One region of the Streptomyces sp. NPDC048192 genome, then DNA from elsewhere that is predicted to be linked to it. Evidence: riboswitches for the same ligand, from Rfam matches in the RefSeq annotation. Region 1 holds a riboswitch; each other region holds the start of a gene.
The links. Region 1 has a riboswitch for cyclic di-AMP ahead of ACGFZN_RS18530 (M23 family metallopeptidase). Riboswitches for the same ligand answer to the same signal wherever they lie in the genome.
Positions count from the first base shown of each region.

Region 1 (5,255 bases):
CGCCCAGGGCGGCGAGGAGATCGTCCTGGCCTCCGACGCCGAGGGCGCGGACGCCGCTCTCGACCGCCTGGCCAAGCTGGTCTCCGAGGGCCTCGAGGAACTGCCCGAGACGGTCTGAGCACCGGGCACGCCGACCAGCGGAAGCCGTGTCGCCCTTTTCCGGGGCGGCGCGGCTTCCGCCCTTTTCCGGGATCATTGCGCTCACACGTGAATTCGGGCAGCGGAAATACACCGCCACCGAATTCCTCTTCTTTGTATACGGCGTCCGTGTTAATGCCGCAGACCCGAGATGTTTACGGCGTGTTGCGAAGTCCTCACACGCTCGGCGGCCCGCGGAGTGCGCAGCCGGTGCGCGGCCGTCGTGCGCTCGGTGTGCAGCGCCGTGAGCGCCCGCGCGCGTTCGCCGTCCCCGCGCGCCACCGCGTCGACGATGGCGCCGTGCTCCGCCCAGGCGTCCACCGGGCTGGCCGGCGCCTCCACGGCGTACATCCAGGCGATCTTGTGCCGGAGCTGGGTGAGCATCGCGGTCAGCGAGGGGCTGCCGCAGGCCTGGGCGAGCGTCTCGTGGAACCAGCCGCCCAGCGAGCGCAGATCCTCGCTGTTGCCCCTCCTGGCCCGCTCCTGGCCCAGCCTGACCAGGCCGCGCAGCACCTTCAGGTGGGCCTCGGTGCGCCGCTGGGCGGCCCGCGCGGCACCGAGCGGCTCCAGCAGCGTCCGCATCTCCAGCAGGTCGGCGGCCTCCTGCTCGGTCGGCTCGGCCACGCACGCGCCCGCGTGCCGGCGCGTCACCACGAACCCCTCGGCCTCCAGGGTGCGCAGGGCCTCCCGGACGGGGACGCGCGAGACGCCGTAGCGGCGGGCCAGGACGTCCTCGGTGAGGCGGCCGCCGCGCTCGTGGACGCCGGCGATGATGTCGTCCCGGATCGCCGTGCACACCGAATGCGCCGGAATACGCATGACCGACCTCCGCCTTAATCCCCGTGAAACGCCGACGATGGACGCCTGTTCCGTGACTCTATTCCAAGGAGCCGGAATTTCCGACGGCAGGCCGGAAGCCATGGATATTTTTTGGTCAGCGCCAGGGCGGAGCCGGCGGGAAAACGGCGAAAGCCCCGGCTCGGTGAGCCGGGGCCTCGCCGGGGCCTCGTCCGCCGCGCGCCGCGGTGTCAGACGTTCACGCCGTGCTTGCGGAGATAGGCGACGGGGTCGACGTCGGAGCCGTAGTCCGGGGTCGTACGGGCCTCGAAGTGCAGGTGCGGGCCGGTGGTGTTGCCGGTCGCGCCGGACAGGCCGATCTGCTGGCCCGGGACGACGCGCTGGCCGACGGAGACGCCGATGGACGACAGGTGGCCGTACTGGGTGTACATGCCGTCGGCCATCCTGATCACGATCTGGTTGCCGTACGCGCCGCCCCAGCCGGTGGAGACGACGGTGCCGGCGCCGACCGCGTGGACGGCCGTGCCGCTCGCCGCGTGGAAGTCGATGCCGGTGTGCGAGCCGGAGGCCCACAGGGAGCTGCTGGCCTTGTAGCCGGTGGAGACGTAGGAGTTCGCGATCGGGGCGACGAAGGTGTTCAGCAGGCGCTTGCGCTCGGCCTCGCGCGCCGCGCGCTCCCGGGCCTCGCGCTCCTGCCTGGCCTTACGGGCCGCGGCCTCCGCGGCCGCCTTCTGCTCGGCGGCCCGCTTCTGCGCGGCGGCCTGCGCGTCGATGTGCTCGGCCACGTCGTCGCTGACGGCGAGGACCGGGGTGAGGCCGGTCTGCGCCACGGTGTTCTCCGCGGCGAGCGCCGGGGAGGCGGCGAGGGTGCCGATGACTCCGGTGGTGGTGAGGGCAGCGATGCCGGCCGCCTGAGCGGTGGTGCGCTTGACCCGGCCGGGCTTGCGGTGCTTCCCGGTGGCGCACGTGAACGCCATGGAGTGGCTGGTCCTTTCCTTCCCTCTCGCCTACCGGGTTAGCTGACGGGTTCGGAGCAGGAAGGTCTCCTACGGGCTCCCTCGCGGCTCGCGCGGGCGCCCGATTCACCCCAGGGACGTGGGTCCCCGGCTCCCCTGGCTCGCGCCGTACGGGGACTCGGCGATGACTGTCCGGTGCCGCGGGTGCGGCGCACTGCCGGCGGACAGCCCGGACGACGCTACGAAAACCCGCTTTCGAATCCCAAACGGATCCGGGTGTTTGTAGCGCATCCCACAGGGCAGACAGGCAACCTCCGCCCCAAATCGGGCATCTGAGGAAGCGAGTGGAACAGCGTGGGGCTCCGACGGTCCACGAGCCGTCGGAGCCCCACGCGCGCGTGGCCGCTACTCGGCCGCCACGACGCTCACTTCGCCGATGCCGAGCGCCTCCACCGGCGCCTTGATCTGCGACGCGTCACCGACGAGGACGGTCACGAGGCGGTCCACCGGGAAGGCGTTCACGACGGCGGCCGTGGCCTCCACCGTGCCCGTCGCCGCGAGCCGCTGATACAGCGTCGCCTGGAAGTCGTCGGGCAGGTGCTGCTCGACCTGGTCGGCCAGCGTGCTCGCGACGGCCGCCGCGGTCTCGTACTTCAGCGGCGCCACCCCGACCAGGTTCTGCACCGCCACGTCCCGCTCGGCGTCGGTCAGGCCCTCCGCCGCGAGGGTGCGCAGCACCTTCCACAGGTCGTCCAGCGCCGGGCCGGTGTTGGGGGTGTCCACGGAGCCGCTGATGGCGAGCATCGACGCGCCCGTGCCGTCCGGCGCGGACCTCAGGACCTGGCCGAAGGCGCGCACCCCGTAGGTGTAGCCCTTCTCCTCGCGCAGGACGCGGTCCAGGCGGGAGGTGAGGGTGCCGCCGAGGCAGTAGGTGCCGAGCACCTGGGCGGGCCACACCCGGTCGTGCCGGTCGGGCCCGATCCGGCCGATGAGCAGCTGCGTCTGGACGGCGCCGGGCCGGTCCACGATGACCACGCGCCCGGTGTCGTCGGCGGTCACCGGCGGCACGGGCCGCGGCTCGCCCGGGGTGCCGGTCCAGGCGCCCAGGGTGTCGGCGAGCAGCGCGTCCAGGTCGACGCCGGTGAGGTCGCCGACCACGACCGCGGTGGCCGTGGCGGGGCGTACGTGCCGGTCGTAGAAGGCGCGTACGGCGCCGGCGTCGATCTTCTCGACGGTCTCCTCGGTGCCCTGGCGGGGACGCGACATGCGGGAAGCCGCCGGGAACAGCTCCTTGGACAGTTCCTTGGCGGCCCGCCGGGCGGGGTTGGCCAGCTCGTGCGGGATCTCGTCCAGGCGGTTGCGGACCAGCCGCTCGACCTCGCTCTCGGCGAAGGCGGGCGCGCGCAGGGCGTCGGCGAGCAGGCCGAGGCCCTTGGGCAGGCGGGAGACCGGGACCTCCAGGCTGAGCCGGACGCCGGGGTGGTCGGCGTGCGAGTCCAGGGTGGCGCCCGCGCGCTCCAGCTCGGCGGCGAACTCCTCGGCGGAGTGCTTGTCGGTGCCCTCGGAGAAGGCCCGCGCCATGATCGTGCCGACGCCGTCCAGGCCGGCCGGCTCGGCGTCCAGGGGCGCGTCCAGCAGCACCTCGACGGCGACGACCTGCTGGCCCGGGCGGTGGCAGCGCAGCACGGTCAGGCCGTTGTCCAGAGCCGAGCGCTCGGGGGCCGGGAACGCCCACGGCCTGGCCTCGCCGGGCTGCGGCTGGGGGTGGAAGTCCATGGTGGCGAGCTCGGTCACTTGGCCGTCTCCTCGTTCTCGTTACCGGCCTCTACGGTCGCTTCCTGCTCCGGGTCCTCGGGGACGCCCGCGTCCGGGACCTCCTCGGGGGTCTTCGGCTCGTACACCAGGACCGCGCGGTTGTCCGGGCGCAGGCGGGCCTTGGCGATCTCCTGGACCTCCTGGGGGGTCACCTCCAGGACGCGCTTGACGGCGGTGAGGGCCAGCTGCGGGTCGCCGAACAGGACGGCGTAGCGGCACAGTTCGTCGGCGCGGCCGGCGACCGTACCGAGCCGGTCCAGCCACTCGCGCTCCAACTGGGCCTGGGCACGCTCCATTTCCTCGGGCGTCGGGCCCTCCTCGGCGAACCGGGCCAGCTCCTCGTCGATGGCGGCCTCGATGACCGGCACCTCGACGTCACCGGAGGTCTTCACGTCCAGCCAGCCCATGGAGGGCGCGCCGGCCAGGCGCAGCAGGCCGAAGCCGGCGGTGACGGCCGTACGGTCGCGGCGGACCAGCCGGTTGTACAGGCGGGAGGACTCGCCGCCGCCGAGGACGGTCAGGGCGAGGTCGGCAGCGTCGCACGCGCGCGTGCCGTCGTGCGGGAGGCGGTAGGCGGCCATCAGGGCGCGCGCCGGGACCTCCTCGACGACGACCTCGCGCTTCTGCTCGCCGATGACGTCCGGCAGCGAACCGTCGCGTGGGGCCGGCTTGCCGTCGTGGGACGGGATCGACCCGAAGTACTTCTCCACCCAGGCGAGGGTCTGCTGCGGGTCGATGTCGCCGACCACGGAGAGCACCGCGTTGTTCGGCGCGTAGTAGGTGCGGAAGAACTGGCGGGCGTCCTCCAGGGTGGCCGCGTCCAGGTCCGCCATGGAGCCGATCGGCGTGTGGTGGTAGGGGTGGCCCTCCGGGTACGACAGGGCGGTCAGCTTCTCGAAGGCGGTGCCGTAGGGCACGTTGTCGTAGCGCTGGCGGCGCTCGTTCTTGACCACGTCCCGCTGGTTCTCCATGGACTCCTCGTCCAGGGCGGCCAGCAGCGAGCCCATGCGGTCGGCCTCCAGCCAGAGCGCCAGCTCCAGCTGGTGGGCGGGCATGGTCTCGAAGTAGTTGGTGCGCTCGAAGCTGGTGGTGCCGTTGAGCGAGCCGCCGGCGCCCTGCACGAGCTCGAAGTGGCCGTTGCCCTTGACCTGCGCCGAGCCCTGGAACATCAGGTGCTCGAAGAGGTGAGCCAGGCCGGTGCGTCCCTTGACCTCGTGGCGGGAGCCGACGTCGTACCAGAGGCAGACCGCCGCCACCGGGGTCAGGTGGTCCTCGGAGAGCACCACGCGCAGACCGTTGGCCAGCCGGTGCTCGGTCGCTGTCAGGCCCCCGGAGCCTGCCTCGGCTGTGGTCGTGTGACCCATGGGCATGTGCGTCCCTTCGCGAGCGGAGGCGGTTGTGAAAACCGCGGTTTTCCTGCCGTTCCTGCCACTGTATGCAACGCGTGCGGGACCTCGGCGACGTTCCGGCGGGACGTACGCCCACAGCGGATCCCGTAGCCTGCTGCGGACCCGCCCGCAGGCCCTGGGAAGCCCGCAGGGACGGGTC
Region 1 covers NZ_JBIDAL010000008.1:115,565-120,819, reverse strand. The annotation lists gene ACGFZN_RS18540 (HPr family phosphocarrier protein) at 1-118, shown strand, start outside; gene ACGFZN_RS18535 (GntR family transcriptional regulator) at 271-957, opposite strand; gene ACGFZN_RS18530 (M23 family metallopeptidase) at 1,167-1,913, opposite strand; cyclic di-AMP (ydaO/yuaA leader) riboswitch at 1,926-2,086, opposite strand; gene ACGFZN_RS18525 (M16 family metallopeptidase) at 2,298-3,686, opposite strand; gene ACGFZN_RS18520 (M16 family metallopeptidase) at 3,683-5,077, opposite strand.

Region 2 (5,255 bases), on a different contig from region 1:
CGGAGGCGTCGGACTTGTCGACTCCGTCCCAGACGTTCGCATACCAGGGGCGCCTGGCTCCCCTCAGGTCGGCGCGGGACTGCTTGACCAGGCGCGGGTCGACCACCGTGTACCCGGTCTCGCCCGGCATCACATAGTGCAGCCGGAGCCGGATCTGCTGCTCGGCGTAGGCGTCGTCCTGCCAGCGCGCCTTGAGGTCGCGCAGCTGCTCCACCCGCTTGCGGGCCTGCTGCTGCTGGCGCTGGAGGTCGGAGATCTGCGCACGCTGGGACACGTACTGCCGCATCGGGTAGGCGAGCGCGACGACCAGCGAGCACAGCACCAGCGCGAGCAGCGCGGCGCGGCCGGTGAGCCGGGAGCGGCGGGCCTGCCGCCTGCTCTGCGAGCGGTAGACCCGGGCCGCCGTCTGCTCACCGAGCAGCCGCAGCCTGGTCGCGGTGGAGAAACGGTCCCGGTCCCTGGCGGCCATCTGGCTCCTCCGCTCCCCTTCGTCGGTGTGGCCTCACACGTGCGTACGTCCCCGGACACGGTACGGGACCGAGTCCGGGGACGTACGGACGACTGGCTAAGCCTTACCCCAGGTTGGGTCAGCTCGTGGCTCAGCCCTTGCTGTGCTTACTGGTTCGCAGAGCGAAACCGCGGGAACGCGCTGCGGCCGGCGTACACCGCGGCGTCGTCGAGGATCTCCTCGATGCGCAGCAGCTGGTTGTACTTGGCGACGCGCTCGGAGCGGGCCGGGGCGCCGGTCTTGATCTGGCCGCAGTTGGTGGCGACGGCGAGGTCGGCGATGGTGACGTCCTCGGTCTCGCCGGAGCGGTGGGACATCATGCACTTGTAGCCGTTGCGCTGGGCCAGCTCGACGGCGTCCAGGGTCTCGGTCAGCGAGCCGATCTGGTTCACCTTGACCAGCAGGGCGTTGGCGGCGCCCTCCTCGATGCCGCGGGCGAGGCGCTCGGGGTTGGTGACGAACAGGTCGTCGCCGACGAGCTGGACCTTGTCGCCGAGCTGGGCGGTGATGGTCTTCCAGCCCTCCCAGTCGTCCTCGAACAGCGGGTCCTCGATGGAGACCAGCGGGTAGGCCTCGACCAGCTCCGCGTAGTACTCGGTCATCTCGGCGGCCGAGCGGTTCTTGCCCTCGAAGACGTAGGAGCCGTCCTTGTAGAACTCGGACGCGGCCACGTCCAGGGCGAGCGCGATCTGCTCGCCGGGGGTGTAGCCGGCCTCCTTGACGGCCTCCAGGATGAGGTCCAGGGCCTCGCGGTTGGAGCCGAGGTTCGGGGCGAAGCCGCCCTCGTCGCCGAGACCGGTGGCCAGGCCCTTGTTCTTCAGGACCTTCTTCAGCGTGTGGTAGACCTCGGCGCCCCAGCGCAGGGCCTCGGAGAAGGACTCCGCGCCGATCGGGGCGATCATGAACTCCTGGATGTCCACGTTGGAGTCCGCGTGCGAGCCGCCGTTGAGGATGTTCATCATCGGCACCGGCAGCAGGTGCGCGTTGGGGCCGCCCAGGTAGCGGAAGAGGGGGAGGTCGGACGCCTCGGAGGCGGCGTGGGCGACGGCGAGGGAGACGCCGAGGATGGCGTTGGCGCCGAGGGAGCCCTTGTTGTCGGTGGCGTCCAGGTCGAACATGGCCTGGTCGATCAGGCGCTGCTCGGTGGCGTCGTAGCCGACCAGCTCCGGGCCGATCTGCTCGATGACGGCGAGGACGGCCTTCTCGACGCCCTTGCCCTGGTAGCGGTTGGGGTCACCGTCGCGCAGCTCGATGGCCTCGAAGGCGCCCGTCGAGGCGCCGGACGGGACGGCGGCACGACCCGTGCTGCCGTCGTCGAGGCCGACCTCGACCTCGACCGTGGGGTTGCCTCGGGAGTCCAGGATTTCCCGGGCTACGACGACGTCGATGGACGGCACGAGCATCTCCTTCTTGGGATGTGACGCTGGAAGTGCGGGGCGTGTGCCTTGCGGCCGCGCCGTGCGACTAGAGCCTAACCGTCCCCGGGGCGCCGGCCACCGACCGACCGTCCCGTGGACGGGAGGGACACGCAGACGGTACCCATTGTTCACCGCCGGAACAAAGGGGGGTGCGGGGGAACGGCAGAAGACGGCCGGGCAAAGAAAAGCCCCGCCCCGGCGCGTACGGGGGAACGCGCGCCGGGGCGGGGAGCCCGTGGGGACGGGGGGTGGCCCTCACGAGGCCTCCAGTGTGGGGGCGGCGGCTGTGAGGACGCTGTGGGCCGGCCCGGAGCCGGGCGTCAGCCCCCGGCCGTCACTTGAGGTGCAGCTGCTGACCCGGGTAGATGAGGTCGGCGTTCTTGACGATGTCCTTGTTCAGCTGGAACAGCTTCTGCCAGCCGCCCTGCACGCCGTGCTTGACGGCGATGGAGCTGAGGGTGTCGCCCTTGACCACCTTGTACTCGCCGTCGCCCTTCTTGACCTTCGCACCGGTCGGGGTGGTGACGGTCTTGCTCGCCGACGGGGCCGTGCGCGTGGTGGAGCGGGTGGCGGCCTGCTGGTCGGTGGAGCGGGTGGCGGTGCCGCTCGACGACGACTTCGTGGAGGCGGCGGGAGCGGAGCCGTTGTACGGCGTGCTGCTCAGGCCGGTGCCGCAGACCGGCCAGGCGCCCTTGCCCTGGCCCGCGAGGACCTTCTCGGCGACGGCTATCTGCTGGGCCTTGCCGGCCAGGTCGGCACGCGGGGCGTAGGCGGTGCCGCCGTAGGCGGCCCAGGTGGAGTTGGTGAACTGCAGGCCGCCGTAGAAGCCGTTGCCCGTGTTGATGGACCAGTTGCCGCCGGACTCGCACTGGGCGACGGCGTCCCACTGGGAGGCGGTGGCGGCGGAGGCGTTGCCCGCGGCCATCAGCGGGGCGGCGACGGCGGCGCCGGTGACACCGGCGAGCGCGACGGCACGGACGGCCTTGGACGGGCGGCGGTGCTTGCCCTTGACGGAAAACAGCATGGATCGATCCCCTCACCGACGCCTGCGAGGTGAGCTGTCGGGTTCGGGCCGGTTGAGTTGCCCGGCCGCACTCCCGCTTGCGCGAGGTGCGGCTTCACCCCTAGCCGGCCGAGCAGCAACTGCTGGGCGCGGCACTTACCTTGGGTCCCCCGCTCCTGCCTACGGCGCTTGACGCGACGACTGTTCCCGGGCAACCGCTGGCAGGATTCGGCGTTGCGACTGCCGGGGCTCGTGGTGACGAGCGGTCCTGACCGTAGACAGGCCGTCGGCCGAATTTCAAAGACGATCAGGGCTTCTGAGACTCATCCCACACTTTCTCCAAACCGGACATTGTGTGATCAAGTGGGGCGTCAACTGGCCCTGACCGGCGCCGTCTTATCCGTCGACTTTCAGGGTCTGACCGGCGGCGATGTGGTCCGGGTCGGCGCCGATGACCTTCTTGTTGCTCTCGTAGAGCGCGTGCCAGCCGCCGTCGACGCCGAGCGAGTCGGCGATGGAGGCGAGGGAGTCGCCCTCGCGGACGGTGTACGTGTCCGGTCCGCGGCCGGCGTGACGGCCGGACTCCGCGGACTCCTGACCGTTTGTCACGCTTTCGTCCGCGCTTGCGCCGCGGTGACGTCCGCCACTGCTGAGCGCTCCAGTGTCGACCAGGCTCCAAGAACCGGCGCTCTGCTGGTAATTGTCCGACTTGTCGGCACCCGGCGTCGCCGCGGAGGAACCGGCGCTCCCCTGTGAACGTCCGGCGTCCCGCGTGCCGGACTCATGAGATTTGTCCGACTTGGGGGTGCTGGTTCCGGTGGGGCCGGCCGTGTCCGGGGTGCCGGTGGCGTCGCCGCCGGCGCCCGGAGCGGGCGTGCCGCTCGCGTCCGGGGCGGGGCTGGAGGTGCCGGAGCCGGAGGAGTCCGAGCCGGACGTCTGGTCGGAACCGGAGCCCTGGGAGGACGAATCCGGCAGACCGGACGAGCCGGAGCCGTCGGCCGAGCCGGAGGCGCCGTCCGCACCGCCGCTGCCGCCGGAGCCGCCGACGCCGGTGTCGACGTCGAGCGAGCCGGAGTGGGAGGTCAGCCCGGCGGTCAGCGCGCACATGGCCCACGGCGCGGTGCCCCTGTCGGCGAGGATCTTCTCGGCGACGGCGATCTGCTGGTTGCGGCTGGCCTGGTCGGCGCTCTCCGCGAACTGCGTGCCGCCGTACTTGTCCCAGTCCTCCTGCGAGATCTGCAGGCCGCCGTAGTAGCCGTTCCCGGTGTCCGCGCTCCAGGATCCGCCGCTCTCGCACTCGGCGACCCGGTCCCAGGTGGTGCCGTCGGCGGCGTGGGCGCTCGCGGCGCCGAGGAGCGGGATGGCGATGGCCGAGCCGGTCACTCCGGCCGCGACGAGGAGGGCCGGAGCCTGACGGGGGCGACGGTGACGACCGTTCCCGGAGAGCATGCGGAAGCCTTTCGTGCGACTGCAGAACCGGCGCGGCGGACGGTGCCCTCGCCACGCTGATGGGTGAACGTATCGTCAGACGATCACTTGTCACAAGTTCATGCCGCGCAGATCACGTGAAGATCACATAGTTGAACGCCCGTCACTTTTTTCTCCACGGAGCGTCGTCAGGCGGTGGGCGTGAACTCCACGGGCAGCGTGCGCAGTCCCCGCATGATGAGCCCGCCGCGCCAGCGCAGATCGGCGGGATCGGCGGCGAGCCGCAGGTCGGGCAGCCGGGTGAGCAGGGTGGCGAGTGCGGTCTGGCCCTCCAGCCGGGCGAGCGGCGCGCCGAGGCAGTAGTGGATGCCGTGGCCGTAGCCGAGGTGCTGGTTGTCGCGGCGGGCGAGGTCCAGCACGTCCGGGCCGGCGAACCGCTCCGGGTCCCGGTCCGCCGCCGCGAGCACCACCAGCACCGGGTCGCCCGGCGCGATGTCCTGTCCGCCGATGGTGAGCGGCTCGGTGGCGAACCGCCAGGTGGCCAGCTCCACCGGGCCGTCGTAGCGCAGCAGTTCCTCGACGCCGGTCTCCAGCAGGTCCCTCTCCCCGTGGGCCAGGGACGCCTGGAGCCGCTCGCGCTGCCCGGGGTGGGTGAGCAGGGCGTAGGTGCCGTTGCCGATCAGGTTCACGGTGGTCTCGAAACCGGCGAACAGCAGGATGAAGGCCATCGCCGCGGCCTCGTTCTCGGTGAGGTGCTCGCCGTGGTCGGAGGCGCGGATCAGGCCGGAGATGAGGTCCTCGCCGGGCACGGGCTCGGCGGGCAGCGCCTCGCGCTTCCTGTGGATGAGTTCGGCGAGGTAGCCGCGCATCTTCTTCACGGACCGCGCGACCCCGCCCC
Region 2 covers NZ_JBIDAL010000005.1:98,900-104,154, forward strand. The annotation lists gene ACGFZN_RS11260 (septum formation initiator family protein) at 1-469, opposite strand, end outside; gene eno (phosphopyruvate hydratase) at 616-1,905, opposite strand; gene ACGFZN_RS11270 (transglycosylase family protein) at 2,261-2,950, opposite strand; cyclic di-AMP (ydaO/yuaA leader) riboswitch at 2,955-3,127, opposite strand; gene ACGFZN_RS11275 (transglycosylase family protein) at 3,326-4,378, opposite strand; gene ACGFZN_RS11280 (cytochrome P450) at 4,546-5,255, opposite strand, start outside.
Region 2: linked by a shared signal. The riboswitch ahead of ACGFZN_RS11270 (transglycosylase family protein) and the one ahead of ACGFZN_RS18530 (M23 family metallopeptidase) in region 1 are both predicted to bind cyclic di-AMP.

Region 3 (5,255 bases), on a different contig from region 1:
CGCGGCGCCCCCAGGCTCGGCGCCGGCTTCGTGTCGTCCGTCCCCGGCCTGTACTTCACCGGCCTGCCGGCGGCGTCGTCGTACGGCCCGGTGATGCGTTTCGTCTGCGGCACGGAGTTCGCCTCCCCGCGCCTGGCGAAACACCTCGCGGCGGCCCACGGCTGACACGGGCGCGGCACCCGGAACCGGACGCGTCACGCCACCGGCCCGCGTCCGGTTCCCGCGGGGGCCCGGTCATCGGGAAGCCGGCGGGCGGCACTTGGGGCCGATCAGCACGTAAGTGCGCAGGACGGCATGGTGAGTCGAGGAGGCGCGGTATCCGTATTCTCTGATCATGGCAGCCTCCCCCGCATATGCACTGATCGCCACCGACCTGGACGGGACGCTGCTGCGCGGCGACGACACCGTCTCCGACCGGTCGTTCGCCGCGCTCGCGCGGGTGGCGCGGGCCGGCGCCCGGCACCTGGTGGTCACGGGCCGCCCGGCCCCGCGGGTACGGCCCCTGCTCGCGCGCCTCGGCTGCACGGGGCTCGCGGTGTGCGGGCAGGGCGCACAGGTCTACGACGCCGGGAGCGGCCGGCTGCTGTGGTCGGTCCGGCTGGACCGGGAGCTCGCCGAGACGGCGCTCGGCAAGATCGAGGCCGAGGTGGGGCAGGTCTTCGCGGCCGTCGACCAGGACGGCGTGGAGGGGCTCACGCTCATCGAGCCCGGGTACCGGATGCCGCACCCGACCCTGCCGGCGGTGCGGGTCGGCCGGCGCGACGACCTGTGGTGCGCGCCGATCAGCAAGGTGCTGCTGCGCCACGCCGCCCTGTCGGACGACGAGTTGGCGGCGGTGGCGCGCGCGGTGGTGGGCTCGCTCGCCACGGTCACCATGTCGGGGCCGGGGACCGTGGAGCTGCAGCCGTCCGGGGTGACCAAGGCGACCGGTCTCGCGCTGGCCGCCGAGCGGCTCGGGATCGCTGCGGGGGAGGCGCTGGCGTTCGGCGACATGCCCAACGACATCCCGATGTTCGACTGGGCGGGGCGCGGGATCGCCATGGCCAACGCGCATCCCGAACTCAAGGCCGTGGCCGACGAGATCACCCTGTCGAACGAGGACGACGGCGTCGCCGTCGCCCTCGAACGGCTGTTTCCGGACCCCTGACCCTCGCGTGCCGGACCGGCCGGCCGGCACAACGGGACGCGGCCGTCCTGAGGAGGCCGGCACCGGTTGGGTGCGGCTCCCGTGCACGCGCGCGCACGCGCGTGGACGTGCGCACGCCCGCCGGATGCCCTGCGGCCGCCCGGCAGGCTCCCGTCCGTCAGGTGCGGGAAACGTGCCGGGCGGCCGGGGCCGGGGCGGCCCGCGGCACCGGCGGCGGCCGGGTCGCGGGACCGTTCAGGGGGCGGCCCATGGCTGTGGATTGGGAGGGGGCGTCAGTAGGCGCTGTTGACGTTGTCGATCGACCCGTAGCGCGCGGCTGCGTAGTTGCAGGCCGCGGTGATGTTGGCGACCGGGTCGTAGGGGCTGAAGGAGGTGCCGGCCACGTGGTACGCCTTGAACGTGGGGTCGATCACCTGGAGCAGACCCTTGGACGGGATGCCCGCGGCGGCGTTGGAGTCCCACAGGTTGACGGCGTTCGGGTTGCCGGAGGACTCCCGCATGACGTTGCGGTAAATCCCGTCGTAGGTGCCGGGGATGCCCTTCTGGGACATGATCGCGAGCGACTGGCGGATCCAGCCGTCCAGGTTGCCCTGGAACCCGCCGGGGGTGGCGGGGGTCGTGGTGCCGCTCGTGGTGGCCGCGGAGGCGCTGGTGGCGCCGATGAGCGGCAGGGCGAGTACGGCGGCGCCGGTGCCCACGGCGGCGAGGACGCGGGCGAGGCGGCTGTTGCGGGGTCGGCGGTGCCGAGCGGCTGCAGGCATGGGACGTTCCTCTCCTACGCCTGCGAGGTGAGCTGTCGGGTTCGGGCGGGGAGGTGCCCGGCCGTGCCCGGAAGAGACACGGCTTCACCCCTAGCCGTACCGGTGCGGTGCCGACCGGTCCGGCGACTTACCTGGGTCCCCCGCTCCTGCCGTACGAATGGTCCGTGGATGGGTGAGCGGGCGGCGGCAGGATTCGGCGTCCGCCCGACGGCCGGGAAGGTATGCGAGAGCACACGCCGGGAACAAGTATCTGCGTCACACAACGCCCCATTTGACCTTGGTCAATGCCATATGTGGCACTTGATCCTTTGCGGCCGCCAAGCCTCAACTGCCCTGCCGGGCAAGGCGAGAGAAGGGCGCGGCGGGTTCCTGCGGGAGAGACGGCGCGTGACCCAACTCACGTAATAACAAAGTATGTCAAATACGATATGGGGGATTTGCGTGCATCGGCTGAGCGGCGGAACCCGTGGCATGGTGCCCGTCGTTGTCGTGGTGATCGCGGTGGCCGCCGAGGGCGTGGGTGATCGCCGCGGCGTGGAGGAGGGTGCACGGGGTCGCTCCGTCCGCCTGTCGTTCGCGACAAAGCGGGTGGGTTCCTGTTAAGTCGATGAATGTCCGTTTTTACCACTTGATCGAAAACATACCGGTCATGATCCGATAGCACCCGGGCTGGACCGGTGGGCGCTATCGGTGATCGAACAGGGACCGGATACGCTGACTTGAGTGATGGCAGCGACCTATCGACAAACCGTGTAATCGCCAGCAGACACCAGCAGACAGGAGACCCCTCGTGACCGTCGTCGGGCCGTTCGGGCTGAGCGTGCGGGACCAGGCTCTCGAAGCCGATGTCCAGGCCGGATTGGCGGCTGTCGAGGAAGGCTTGCTCGAGGCCACCAAGAGCGAGGTCCCGTTCATCACGGAGGCCGCGCAGCACCTCGTACGGGCCGGCGGGAAGCGGTTCCGGCCGCTGCTCGTGATGCTCGCGGCCCAGTTCGGCGACCCCTACGCGCCGGGCGTCGTGCCGTCGGCCGTGGTCGTGGAGCTGACCCACCTGGCCACGCTGTACCACGACGACGTCATGGACGAGGCGGCCGTCCGGCGCGGCGTCGACAGCGCCAACACCCGCTGGGGCAACTCCGTCGCGGTCCTCACCGGCGACTTCCTCTTCGCCCGCGCCTCCCAGATCCTCGCCGACCTCGGCCCCGAGGCGGTCCGCGTGCAGGCCCTGGCGTTCGAACGGCTGGTCACCGGCCAGATCCTGGAGACCGCCGGCCCCTCCGACGGCCGCGACCCGGTCGAGCACTACCTGGACGTGCTCGCCGGCAAGACGGGCTCGCTGGTGGCCGTGTCCTGCCGGTTCGGCGCGATGATGTCGGGCGCCGACGAGACGGTGGTCGACGTGCTCACCCAGTACGGCGAGCGGCTCGGGGTCGCCTTCCAGCTCGCCGACGACGTCCTGGACATCGCCTCCGACTCGCACGAGTCCGGCAAGACCCCGGGCACCGACCTGCGCGAGGGCATCCCCACGCTGCCCGTGCTCCGGCTGCGCGAGCGCGCCGCCCGCCTGCGGCTGCCCGAGGACGTCGCCCTGTGCGAGCTGCTGGACTCCGACCTCAGCGACGACGCCCGGCACGCCGAGGCGCTGGCCGCGCTGCGCGCCCACCCGGCGCTGGAGCAGGCCCGCCGGGACACCGTCCGGTACGCGGAGGAGGCCCGCTCCGCGCTCGCCCCGCTGCGGGAGTGCGACGCCAAGGCGGCGCTGCTGGAGCTGTGCGACGCGGTCGTCCACCGCGCCGGCTGACCCGGACCGCCCACACCCCTCCGCCGACGCGCACCACGCAGGCCGTCGGCGGCCATGCACCCTCGTGTACGGCCGTGCCCCTCGTACGGCCACGCGCGCGTGCGTGCACGGCATCGCGTACGGCCCTCCCGCCCGTACGGCCCCCTCCGTTCCGGTGAGACCCCTACGGGTCGGCGGATCCGGGTGCCCTGCGTGTCATACCGCAGGAGTACGCGGAGTTGGCTCCGAGGTCTGACGCTTCCTCAAGGCCGATTTGGTGAGATGGAAACCACGGAAATCACCACTCCTCACCGATTCGGGTGAGAATGGCGGCTCAGGTGGACCAGCGTGAGGACAGCCGCCGCCGACGACGGAGGTAAGGCAGAGATGGCACCGTACGAATCCGACGACGCAGTGGACGCCGCACGAGTGGACGCCACGCGGGACGAGGAAGCGCACGCCGGCCGCCGCAAGGCCGCCCGCTACGCGGTCCCGGTCGCGGTGGTGGGCGTGGCTGCGGCCACGATCGGTCTGGTCCCGGCGCTCGCCGCCTCCGGTGACCCCGACCTGCCCAGGATCACCGCCCAGCAGCTCATCGAGAAGATCGCCAAGTCGGACGTCCAGCAGATGTCCGGGACCGTGCGGATCGACACCGACCTCGGACTGCCCGACCTCGGCGGCCTGGAGAACAGCCTGGCCTCCGGCGCCGCCAAGGGCTCCGGCGACGGCTCCTCCGCCGACCCGCAGTCCAAGCTCACCGAACTGGTCTCCGGCACGCACACCCTGCGCGTCGCCGCCGACGGCCCGGAGAAGCAGAAGCTGTCGCTGCTGGAGAGCGGCTCCGAGTACAGCCTCATCCACAACGGCAAGAACGTGTGGGGCTACGACAGCAAGAGCAACGAGGTCTACCACGGCACCTCGGCCGGCTCCGGCAAGGAGCACCGGGCCGAGCCCCCGGCCACCCCGAAGGACTTCGCCGACCAGGCGCTGAAGTCGGTGGACGACACCACGTCCGTCACCGTCGACGGCACCGAGCGGGTCGCCGGCCGCGACGCCTACAAGCTGCTGGTCAAGCCCCGCCAGTCCGGCACCACGGTCGGCGCGATCAGTATCGCCGTGGACGCGAAGACGGGCATGCCGCTGAAGTTCACGCTGACCCCGAAGAGCGGCGGCGCCGCCGTCCTCGACGTGGGCTTCGCGCAGGTCTCCTTCGCCGAGCCGGCCGCCTCCACCTTCGACTTCACCCCGCCCAAGGGCGCGAAGGTGACGGAGCAGAAGCAGGACTCGGCGCCGGGCAAGCACGAGCGGGCGACCGGCGAGGGCTTCGGCAAGGGCATGAACGGCTCCGACGTCCTCGGCAAGGGCTGGACGTCCATCGCCACCTTCGACACCGGCGCCAAGGGCGGTCTGCCGACCGGCTCCAAGGCCGGTGACCTCGGCGGCTTCCTCGGCTCGCTGGGCGACAAGGTGTCGGGCAAGTTCGGCAAGGGCACCTTCTTCTCCACCCGTCTGGTCAACGCCCTGATCACCGACGACGGCAAGGTGTACGTCGGCGCGGTGACCAAGG
Region 3 covers NZ_JBIDAL010000019.1:146,361-151,615, forward strand. The annotation lists gene ACGFZN_RS33580 (FAD-dependent oxidoreductase) at 1-165, shown strand, start outside; gene ACGFZN_RS33585 (HAD family hydrolase) at 335-1,147, shown strand; gene ACGFZN_RS33590 (transglycosylase SLT domain-containing protein) at 1,420-1,908, opposite strand; cyclic di-AMP (ydaO/yuaA leader) riboswitch at 1,911-2,117, opposite strand; gene ACGFZN_RS33595 (polyprenyl synthetase family protein) at 2,699-3,709, shown strand; gene ACGFZN_RS33600 (outer membrane lipoprotein carrier protein LolA) at 4,076-5,255, shown strand, end outside.
Region 3: linked by a shared signal. The riboswitch ahead of ACGFZN_RS33590 (transglycosylase SLT domain-containing protein) and the one ahead of ACGFZN_RS18530 (M23 family metallopeptidase) in region 1 are both predicted to bind cyclic di-AMP.

Region 4 (5,255 bases), on a different contig from region 1:
CCGCCGGGCGCGCCGCCCGGTCCCGCCCGGGTCGCTCGCCGGTGCTCGCGGCACGTCACCGGGCGTCCCGCGTGAACCCTGCCGGGCTCACCCCACCCCCAGCTCCGTCAGCGGGAGCGTGTGGTGGGTCTGGAGGACCTTCGCGCGGAGGTAGCGGACGTTGTGGGGCGTGGTGAAGACGCCGGTCGGGATGCGGTCCCGGACGGTGACGCCCAGGGTGCGCAGCTGGCCGGCCTTGTCGGGGTTGTTGGACAGCAGGTCCAGTTCGCCGATGCCGAGGGCGGCCAGCATCTGCGCGGCGGCCGTGTAGTCGCGGGCGTCCTCCGGCAGGCCGAGCGCGGCGTTCGCCTCGTAGGTGTCGAGGCCCTGGTCCTGGAGGGCGTACGCGTCGAGCTTGTTGTAGAGGCCGATGCCGCGGCCCTCCTGGCGCAGGTAGAGCAGGACGCCGCCGCGGCCGGCGATGCGCTCCACCGCCTCGCGCAGCTGGGGTCCGCAGTCGCAGCGGGCCGAGCCGAAGACGTCGCCGGTCAGGCACTCGGAGTGCAGCCGCACCAGCGGGACCGTGCCCGGCGCCGGGTCGCCGAGGACGACGGCGACGTGCTCCTGCCCGTCGGCCAGGCCGTGGAAGGTGACGAGCTCGGCGTCGACGCCGTAGCCGTCGTGGAAGCGCAGCGGCACCCGGACGCGGGCGCGCTGCGTGGCGGCGGGAGTGTCGGGCATGCGGATCCCTCCGTAGGCTGCTTGCTTCAGATTTGAAGCAGCGATACGCGGGGACCCTACCGCATGCTTAAAACTTAAAGCAATCAGTTTCCGCCGGCCGGGGAACCGGTCGCGGAACCCGGGCCGGAACAGGACGATCGGCGCCGCCAGGGCACGTCCTCCGCCCGGGGCGCGGCGCCCTCACCCTGGAGGCCGCGCGCGATCCCGGTGCAGATCTCCTCCAGCTGCCCCACCTGCTCCGGCGTGAGCCGGTCGAAGAGGGTGGCGCGCACCGTCTCGACGTGCCCGGGCGCCGTACGTTCCAGTACGGCCATGCCCTCGTCCGTCAGGACGGCGATGCTGCTGCGCTTGTCCCAGCGGCAGTCCTCCCGGCGCACCAGCCCGTCCCGCTCGAGCCGGCTCACCGCGTAGGTCAGCCTGCTGCGCGTGATCTTCAGCGTCTCGGCGAGGTCGGTCATGCGCAGCCGCCGGTCGGGCGCGTCGGAGAGGTTGGCCAGCACGGAGTAGAACAGGTGGGGCATGCCGGCGTCCTGCTGGAGCTGTCGGTCGATCGCGTCCTCCAGGAGGTGCGTCGCGGCCAGGTACGCGCGCCAGGCGCGCTGCTCCTCGGGGCTGAGCCAGCGGGTCGTCATGCCGCCAGTGTAAGTTTGTTTCAAACTTGAACCAAGCACGCCGCCCCCAGGGAGACCGCGCCGATGTCGTACCCGTACGTGCTGCTGTCCGCCGCCGTCTCCCTCGACGGCTACCTGGACGACACCGGTCCCGACCGGCTGCTGCTGTCCAGCCCGGCCGACTTCGACCGGGTCGACGCGGTGCGGGCCTCCGTCGACGCCATCCTCGTCGGCGCCGGCACGATCCGCGCCGACAACCCGAGGCTGCTGGTCAACTCCGCCGAGCGGCGCGCGGCCCGGCTCCGGGCGGGCCGGCCGGAGTATCCGCTGAAGGTGACCGTCACCGCCACCGGCGACCTCGACCCCGGCGCGCGGTTCTGGCACACCGGCGGCGACAAGCTCGTCTACACCACCGACGAGGGGGCCGAGCGGGCCGTCGGCCGGGTCGGCGGCGTGGCCGACGTCGTCCCGCTCGGCCCCGGCCTCGACTGGCGGGCGCTGCTGTCGCATCTGCACGACGTGCGCGGGGTGCGGCGGCTGATGGTCGAGGGCGGTGGCACGGTCCACACCCAGCTGCTGCGCCAGGGCCTCGCCGACGAGCTGCAGCTGGTCCTCGCGCCGCTGTTCGTCGGCGACCCGGCCGCGCCCCGCCTCTTCGGGCCGGGCGGCTACCAGGCCGGCCGGCTGCGGCTCACCGAGACCCGCCGTATCGAGGACGTGGTCCTCATGCGGTACGAGCCGACGGCCCCCGGCAGCGGCCCGCTGCCCACCGCCGCCGACCGGCACTGGCTGCGTACCGCCTGCGAGCTGGCCGCACTGTGCCCGCCCTCGAAGACGGCGTTCAGCGTCGGCGCGGTGGTGGTCGGCGCCGACGGCACGGAGCTGGCCCGCGGCCATTCGCGGGAGGGCGGCGACGCGGTGGTCCACGCCGAGGAGGCCGCGCTGGCGAAGATCGATCCGGCCGACCCGCGCCTGGCCGGCGCCACGGTCTACAGCAGCCTGGAGCCCTGCGCCCGGCGCGCCTCGCGGCCCGAGCCCTGCGCCGAGCTGATCCTTCGCGCGGGAGTACGGCGGGTGGTCACGGCGTGGCGGGAGCCGGACACCTTCGTGCCGGGGGCCGACGGGACCGGGGTCCTGGCCGCCGGGGGCGCGCAGGTGGTCGTCCTGCCGGAGCTGGAGGACCTCGCCAAGACGCCGAACGCCCACCTGCTGGGGTAAACACCCAGGGCCCGGAAACCAGCTGGTTTCCGGGCCCTGGGCCTTCAGTAGCGGGGACAGGATTTGAACCTGCGACCTCTGGGTTATGAGCCCAGCGAGCTACCGAGCTGCTCCACCCCGCGTCGTTGTGACTCCAGCATACACCAGTCCGAAGGCCGCCCGACGCCGCTCCCGGCCGGTCCTCACCAAGAGTGAGCGGGCGAGCGCCGTGCGCATAACATCTGAGACGCCATCATAAACGCCGACGCTGCTGTACGCCGGTCAACTCGCCCGTTTTTGCCGCACTCTTGGCTGGTAAGTCCCCCGCCGGAAACCTTAATGATCAAGCCGAACGGCTTGGAAAGTGACTGTCAGGTCTATTAACGTTCGATAACGCAGCGCGGTCGTCCCAGCCGTCACAAGAGGCGGCTCCGTGCGCACGCGCCGAATCCCGCGAGGGAACCGGGGAACCACCACCTTGGGGTGAATCACGCGGATGCCGTCGTGAACTCGCAGAGTCCACGACCGGTATACGCGCGTAGGAGACCTTCCTGCTCCGAACCCGTCAGCTAACCCGGTAGGCGGAGGAAGGAAAGGAGCACGCCCGAGTGGCGTCCAACCGGCCCGCCCCAGAAGCCCCCTTCATCCCCCAGCAGGCCGAGCCGGAGACCTTCGGCTACGGCGCCTACCGCGCCGAGGAGGGCCCCTGGGAGGAGTGGAACCCCACCGAGGACTCCGTCGCCCCGGTCCGCGGCCGGCACCGCGTCGCCAAGCAGCGCGGCGGCTTCGCGCGCAGCTCCACCGTCCTCGGCGTCGGTGTGATGGCCGCGGTCGGCGCGGGCGGCATGGCCAGCGCCAACACCGGCAAGCCGCCGGTCTCCATCTCCCTGCCGGACCTGGACTCCGTCGAGCACATCTTCGGCGGCTCCTCCCACACGCCCGAGGCCACCGCCGCCGGGCTCAGCAAGGTCGGCACCACCACCGACAGCGCCGAGAGCGGCAACGCGGGCGAGGCGCTGCGCAACCGGATCATGGCCCAGGCCGAGCAGCAGCGGGGCCAGGCCGACAGCAAGGCCACCGCCGCCGCGCTCGCCGCCGCCGAGAAGCAGACCGCCGACGCGGCCGCCAAGGCGGAGAAGGAGGCCGCCGCCAAGGCCGCCGCCGCCAAGGACAAGGCGGAGGCCGACGCCAAGAAGGCCGCCGAGGCCAAGCGGCTGGCGGAGCTGGCCAAGGAGTACACGCTGCCGGTCGTGTCGTACACGATCACCGGCACCTTCGGGCAGCCCGGCGCGATGTGGTCGTCCGGCTACCACACCGGTCTCGACTTCGCCGCCCCCACCGGCACCCTCATCAAGGCCGTCCACAGCGGCACGGTCACCGAGGCCGGCTGGGCCGGCGCCTACGGCTACCGCACCGTCCTGACCCTGGACGACGGCACCGAGCTGTGGTTCTGCCACCAGTCCTCGATCAACGTCTCCGTCGGCCAGAAGGTCTCCACCGGCCAGGTCATCGGCCGCGTCGGCGCCACCGGCAACGTCACCGGTCCGCACCTGCACCTGGAGGTCCACCCGAACGGGCAGGCCACCGCCATAGACCCGGCGCCCTGGCTGCGCGACAAGGGCCTCAACCCCTGAGCCGCACCGCTCTTTCCGCGGGATTCCCGCGCCGGCGGCGGAATGCGATCATCCGCCGCCGGCGTTGACTTGGAGCATGACTTCTCTGCGCACACTCGGTTCCTCCGGCCTCGAGGTCTTCCCGCTCTGCCTGGGCGGCAACGTCTTCGGCTGGACCGCGGACGAGGCGACCTCCTTCGCCGTCCTCGACGCCTACGCGGAGGCCGGCGGCAACTTCATCGACACCGCCGACTCCTACACGGCCTGGATCGAGGGCCACAAGGGCGGCGAGTCCGAGACGGTCCTCGGCAAATGGATCAAGTCCCGCGGCAACCGCGACCGCGTCGTCGTCGCCACCAAGGTCAGCCAGCACCCCGAGTACCAGGGGCTGTCCGCCGCCAACATCAAGGCCGCCGCCGACGCCTCCCTGCGCCGCCTGGACACCGACTACATCGACCTGTACTACACCCACTTCGACAAGCCCGAGACCCCCGTCGAGGAGATCATCGGCGCGCTCGACGAGCTGGTCCGGGCCGGCAAGGTCCGGCACATCGCCGCCTCCAACATCAGCCCCGAGCGCCTGAAGGCCTCGCTGGACTTCTCCGACCGCGAAGGCCTGGCCCGGTACGTCGCCCTCCAGCCCCACTACAACCTGGTCTCCCGCGACACCTACGAGGGCCCGCTGCAGGACCTGGTCGCCGAGGAGGGCCTGGCCGCGGTGCCGTACTTCTCCCTCGCCGCGGGCTTCCTGACCGGCAAGTACCGCCCCGGCACCAAGGTCGACAGCGCCCGCGCCGGCCGGGCCCGGGAGTACGCCGACTCCGAGCGCGGCCAGAAGGTGCTGGCGGCCCTGGACGAGGTCGCCGCCGCCCACGACGCCCCCGTCGCCACGGTCGCCCTCGCCTGGCTCGCCGCCCAGCCCACCGTCACCGCCCCGATCGCCTCGGCCCGCACGGTGGAGCAGCTCCCGGCCCTGCTCGGCGTGGTCGGCCTGCGGCTGACGGAGAAGGAGCTGGCCCAGCTGACGGAGGCGTCCGCCTGATCCCTCACCGCCGCTGAGCGCCGTTCGCGCCGCGACGGCGCTCAGCACTCGCGGCAGTGGGGGAGGGGCCGA
Region 4 covers NZ_JBIDAL010000004.1:532,645-537,899, forward strand. The annotation lists gene ribA (GTP cyclohydrolase II) at 88-720, opposite strand; gene ACGFZN_RS10725 (MarR family winged helix-turn-helix transcriptional regulator) at 804-1,352, opposite strand; gene ACGFZN_RS10730 (dihydrofolate reductase family protein) at 1,416-2,549, shown strand; tRNA gene ACGFZN_RS10735 (tRNA-Met) at 2,598-2,671, opposite strand; cyclic di-AMP (ydaO/yuaA leader) riboswitch at 2,961-3,129, shown strand; gene ACGFZN_RS10740 (M23 family metallopeptidase) at 3,137-4,162, shown strand; gene ACGFZN_RS10745 (aldo/keto reductase) at 4,239-5,183, shown strand.
Region 4: linked by a shared signal. The riboswitch ahead of ACGFZN_RS10740 (M23 family metallopeptidase) and the one ahead of ACGFZN_RS18530 (M23 family metallopeptidase) in region 1 are both predicted to bind cyclic di-AMP.